Methylosarcina fibrata AML-C10: one gene and its partner. The protein of the gene in region 1 binds, or shares a complex with, the protein of each later gene. Links are inferred from orthologs where the notes say so. Each region holds a gene or a part of one and is shown in the gene's direction. Other genes may lie near its edges.

Region 1 (2,838 bases):
CAGGCGCGGCCAGTCGTCGTCTTCCAGCTTGCCGGTGCGGACCCGGTGCTGGTCGATGCGGCCCAGCGACGACATCATCCGCATCGCCAGAGCGTCGCCCGGCATTTCCATACTGAAGACTGCGACTGGCGTGCCGCTTTTGATGGCGATATTTTCCGCCATGTTCATCGCGATCGTGGTCTTGCCCATCGAGGGACGGCCGGCCACGATGATCAGGTCGGCCGGCTGCAGGCCGGAAGTCAGCCGGTCCAGCTCGGTAAAGCCGGTGCCGGCGCCGGTAATCGAGCCTTCCTGGGCGAACATGATTTCGATCTTGTCCACCGCGCGCGCCAGCAGCGTTTTGATCGACTGGAAGCCGCCTTGTCCGCGCTGACGCTGCTCGGCGATTTTGAAGACGTCGCGCTCGGCCTGTTCGAGCAGTTCGGAGGTATCCCGGCCTTCGGTATTGAACGCGGAATCGGCAATCCGGGTGCCGACGTGGATCAACTGGCGCAGCACCGACCGGTCCCGGACGATGTTGGCGTAACTGACGATGTTCGCGGCGCTCGGCGTTTCCTTGGCCAGCAGGCCCAAGTAGGCCAGGCCGCCGACGTTTTCCAGTTCGCCCACCGCTTCCAGGGCTTCCGAAATGGTGATGACGTCGAACGGAACCTGTTTTTCGGCGAGAGCAGCGATGGTTTTGAAAATGAGGCGATGGTCCTTGCGATAGAAGTCCTCTTCGGACACTTTATCCGAAACGGAATCCCAGGTCTGATTGTCCAGCATCAATCCGCCCAGCACCGATTGTTCGGCCTGAATCGAATTGGGCGGGATCTTTAACGCTTCCAGCGAAACGTCCTGAGGATAGAGAAGTGGTTCTGACATAACAATTCCGGAATGATGGGTAAAGATTTTTTCCGGGTCGTATTCGCAAGAGCCCCGGTTTTGATATACTGCCATTTTATCAAATTTAACTGTGACTCCATGCACCGGCCTGACAACTTTCTCCGTTCGAACATGTCTCAGTTGAAATAGAAATGCTTAGATGCAGTGGAAAATAACATTTTGGAGTAAAAGATGCTGAATAAAGTTATATTGATAGGAAGGTTGGGTGCCGATCCTGAGGTTCGCTTCATGCCGAACGGCGGCCAGGTAACGACCATTCGCCTGGCTACCAGCAGAAGATGGAGAGACAAACAGACGAACGAGCGCAAGGAAGAGACCGAATGGCACCGCGTGGTTTTTTTTAGCCGTCTTGCCGAAGTGGCCGGCGAATATTTGAAAAAAGGCAGCCAGGTTTATGTGGAAGGACGCATTCGGACCCAGAAGTGGCAAGGACAGGACGGACAGGACCGCTATACGACCGAAATCGTCGCGGAAGAGATGCATATGCTGGACAGCCGCAGCGGCGGCACCGCCAGCTTCGGCGGAGACCAGCCTCAAGGCGGCCATGCCCCTGCCGGCAGACCGTCGTCGTCAGGACACCGCTCCGAGGCGATGCCTTCCGACTCGATGCCGCCTCCGCCCAATTACGACGATTTTGACGACGATATTCCGTTCTAATTTACACCATAGACAATTAATGTAAATTATAATCCTAAGCCTCTGTAAAAAGAGGCTTATTTGTTTCCGCCCTGAAAATTGTTTAAAGTTGCATCGATTACAATATACGCCGGACCTATGTGCAAAAAAGAGTTTCAGAGTAGGCCCGGATGTGTTTTTTGACTTACGGATAATCTTATCAAAATGTGCTCAAACAGTTGCAGCCATTAAAAGTGTATGTATCTTGGGCATCGAAATCGATAGTGTGGTTTAAGTTCTGTCGAAATGATGTCATGAAATTCACGGATGATACACGCGTCAAGCGCAGGTCGAAACCAACAAGCAACCGGCCCGATTGCGCTACGAGAGTTAAAGTAATTATTTGAGGTAGGCGGCTATGGCCAAAATAACGCAGCTTTCACAATTGGACGTAAACCGGACTTATAGTTACGCTGATTACCTGACTTGGCAATTCAGCGAAATGGTCGAATTGATCAGGGGCAAAATATCCTTGATGTCGCCCGCGCCGAATGTGCGGCATCAAGGTGTTTCGATAAATCTCAGCAGTCTATTGCATGGCTATTTTAAACATAAAAAATGCCGCGTTTATGCCGCGCCGTTCGACGTGCGCCTTTATGACCGCAAAAAATCCATTTTGGCCAGTCAGGACATACACACCGTCGTACAGCCCGATCTTTGCGTGATATGCAACCGTGAACTGCTGGATGAACAAGGTTGTAACGGCGCGCCGGACTGGATCATTGAGATCGTATCAAAAGGCTCAATGCAAAAGGATTTAAAAATAAAATACCAGCTTTACCAGGAAAGCGGCGTAATTGAATACTGGCTGGTTTATCCTTACGAATCAATGATTCATCAATTTGTGCTGGATCAAAACGGCCATTATCAATTAAAAGCCATGTATGTCAGCCCCGATACGGTTTCATCGCATCTGTTTCCCGAGTTGGCTGTTGATTTGAAGGAAGTGTTTGAATCGTTCGATGATGATTAAGCATGCCATTAAAGCGGAATCCATCTGTCCAACAGGCTGTTGGACGAATGCCCTCGGGGCATATCGGGCGCTGTCGAGAAAGAAAGGTAGGCTTGCTTACTATCGGTAATCTGTACGGCAGCGTTGTTCAACACATTCCAATGCATCTTAGTTTTAGAACGGGAAAATGAAAAGTCGGTGGTTCTTTATGTCATTCCTCCCCATGCGGATGAACGGCCAAGTCACGGTACAATCAGCAACGGAATGAACATGAGCCATCAGGCGGAATTTACCGCCCGGCAAAACCCTTAACCTATCCATAATAG
Region 2 (2,945 bases), 1.1 Mb from region 1 along the record:
GGTGACTTTTGCAATTATGCTGGTGGTGGTCGTTTTCATGGCGATCGGGGTTATGTTTGGCCGGCGTGCAATCAAAGGCTCGTGCGGCGGATTGAATTCGGGCGCGTGCGTTTGCGTGGAGAAATGCGAAAAACGGAAAAAAATGGAAGCCAAAGGGACTGTTTAGATCGGCATTGGAAAATACCTTGAATTGACTAGGGGCATTGTTCGTTCGATAATTGGGCCTGTTGAGAATAAATAAAGGGGAAATTTATGCTGACAAAAATTACCGTAGGGGATTATATGACCCGAAGACTGGTGACTCTGACCAAGGACACCAACGTCTTCGATGCCATCAAAAAATTAATGGACCATAAAATCACCTGTGCCCCGGTCGTCGACGACCGAGGCCAACTGCAAGGCATGTTTTCGGAAACGGACGGCATGAATGTGTTCCTGGAAAGCGTTTACAATCAGGGAATGAGCGGAAAAGTGGGTGATTACATGACCGTCGACATCATCACGGTGACGCCCGAGACGAGCATTGTCGATCTGGCGAAAAAATTCCAGGAGTCTTCGGTTAGAAGTTTTCCGGTATTCGAAGACACCGAACTGGTCGGCATCATCAGTAGAACCGATCTGCTCAAAGCCTTGGCCAAACTTAATTAAGCGTTAATCGTATCCGAGTGGTCGATGGCCGAAAAGGAGTTGTACTGGCACGACTACGAAACGTTCGGCACGGATCCGCAGCGCGATCGGCCTGCGCAATTTGCGGGCGTGCGCACCGATGAAAATCTGCAACAAATTGACGATCCTCTGGTGGTTTACCTCAAACCCTCGGAAGACACGCTTCCTCATCCCGATGCTTGCCTGATCACCGGCATCCTTCCGCAACTGGCCGAAGCCAAAGGCCTCTGCGAAGCGGAGTTTATCCGTCTCATCCATCAACAAATCGCCCAGGCCAATACCTGTACGCTGGGTTACAACACGCTGCGCTTTGATGACGAACTGACTCGCAATTGCCTTTATCGAAATTTTTATGATCCCTATGCCCGAGAATGGCAAAACGGTAATTCCCGCTGGGATTTGATCGATGTAGTCCGGGCCGCCAGGGCGCTGCGCCCCGACGGCATTGAGTGGCCCACTAATGAACAGGGCGTTCCCAGTTTCCGCCTCGACCAATTGACGGTCGCCAACGGCATTGCCCATCAGTCCGCGCACGACGCGCTCTCCGACGTGTATGCGACCATTGCTTTTGCCAAACTGTTGAGCCAGGCTCAGCCCAGGCTCTTCCGGTTCCTCTGGCAAAACCGCCTCAAGAACGCAGCGCTCGGCTTGTTGAAACCGGGCCGTTTCGAACCGCTGGTTCATGTCTCCGGCAGATACCCGGCCGCGAAATCCTGCCTGGCTCTGGTAGTGCCTCTTTGTTCTCATCCGGTAAACGGCAACGGCATTCTCGTCTACGATTTGTCGGTCGATCCCGAACCCCTGCTGGAACTGTCTCCGGAAGAAATACGCCGGCGGCTTTTTACGGCAAGCCAGGATTTGCCGGAAGGCATTGCCCGAATCCCGTTGAAAACGGTACACGTTAATAAATGCCCTGTGCTGGCGCCGCTTTCGGTCATTCGGCCCGCCGATGCGGAGCGCCTTGAGCTGGATTTGGGCACGTGTTTCGTTCATCTCGACAAAATAAAATCGGCTACGGGATTGTCCGAAAAACTAACGGTCGTATTTACCGGGAAAAGCGATTTTCCGTTAGACTCCGATCCCGATCTGTCGATCTACAGCGGCGGATTTTTTTGCGATGCCGACAAGAAAACCATGGCCTTCATACGCACGTTGCCGCCCGACCGTCTGGCCAAAATGCAATTCCGGTTCACCGATTCCCGCCTGCCCGAAATGCTGTTTCGCTATCGGGCGCGCAACTACCCCGACTCTCTCACTGGCGAAGAAAGCGCCCAATGGAAAGGTTTTTGCCTGCGCCGTCTGACCGGTCGGGAACCCGGCGCGAGCATTACTTTCCGCGATTACTTCAGACGGCTGCGGGAGCTTGACAGCGAAGGGCAGGCCGATAAGGAAATGATCCGGTCTTTGAAAAGCTACGGACTGGAGAAAATGCGTTGGTTGGGCCTGGACGAAGCGGAACTTTCTTACTGCGATGAGCAGACGACCTGAGAGCTTGGCGCCGAGGCGGACAATCTTATGGGCTTTGTAAAGAGTGCCCACGTTGTCCGGAACCCGGATTCGGTTGGACAGTTCCAGGAAATCATCCATAACCGGAAGAGTCTAAAAATGAGGCCTACCAATGTTCAGACTGCATTAAGGTTTCGATTGATATGATTTCTATCCGAATAATCGCTTTAAACTTCCCGATACTTGTGAGCAGGTCTCCATGAACGCTAAATATTCTTCAGGATTGCCGGCCAGAATATTGTTACCGGTGATTCTGCTGATTTGTCTGTTACCGGTACCGCCGGCTCAGGCCTATCCTTTCCGGGACGAGGCAGCGGACGTGTTCCACGATGCGCTGGCCCCTTACGGCAATTGGGTTCACCACCGGACTTACGGAAGAGTATGGTATCCCCGGCATGTGCCGAGGGACTGGCGGCCCTATACCGACGGCTATTGGTCCTATACCGTCACTTATGGCTGGCTATGGGTATCCGACTGGGTATGGGGCTGGGCGCCTTTTCATTACGGACGCTGGGTTTGGGACGACTGGTACGGATGGATCTGGGTGCCCGGAACGCTGTGGGCTCCCGCCTGGGTATTCTGGCGGTATGGCGGCGACTATCTTTCGTGGGCGCCCATGCCGCCCGATTATCTCTGGAATCCGTACGCCACTTATTCGACTTTTTATTTCGATTACGGACGCTACGTGCATTGGGATGCCTGGGTGTTTGTTCGTGAACGGGATTTTCCGCGCCGTCATAAACCCCATCGCCTGATCGCGCCGGACCGCAATC

Evidence for each region. The genes of interacting proteins can lie anywhere in the genome.
Region 2: the proteins of ssb (region 1) and sbcB are in contact, whole or in part, in a crystal structure (PDB 3C94), measured with the Escherichia coli proteins. The link is inferred for Methylosarcina fibrata AML-C10 from one-to-one orthologs.

The regions. Positions count from the first base shown.
Region 1 is NZ_KB889965.1:1,286,965-1,289,802, reverse strand. What follows is about bases 1-2,799. They hold ssb (single-stranded DNA-binding protein), read left to right. Parts: upstream 1-1,056; coding sequence 1,057-1,542; downstream 1,543-2,799. Other genes in these bases: A3OW_RS0106220 (Uma2 family endonuclease), read left to right, coding at 1,919-2,533; dnaB (replicative DNA helicase), read right to left, coding at 1-864. UniProt on the Escherichia coli protein: Plays an important role in DNA replication, recombination and repair. Binds to ssDNA and to an array of partner proteins to recruit them to their sites of action during DNA metabolism. Acts as a sliding platform that migrates on DNA via reptation.
Region 2 is NZ_KB889965.1:140,322-143,266, forward strand. Bases 8-2,913 are described here. They hold sbcB (exodeoxyribonuclease I), read left to right. Parts: upstream 8-672; coding sequence 673-2,154; downstream 2,155-2,913. Other genes in these bases: nqrM ((Na+)-NQR maturation NqrM), read left to right, coding at 8-166; A3OW_RS0100655 (CBS domain-containing protein), read left to right, coding at 253-648; A3OW_RS26155 (DUF6600 domain-containing protein), read left to right, coding at 2,372-2,913. Outside these bases: more of nqrM, read left to right, coding at 1-7; more of A3OW_RS26155, read left to right, coding at 2,914-2,945. UniProt on the Escherichia coli protein: Degrades single-stranded DNA (ssDNA) in a highly processive manner.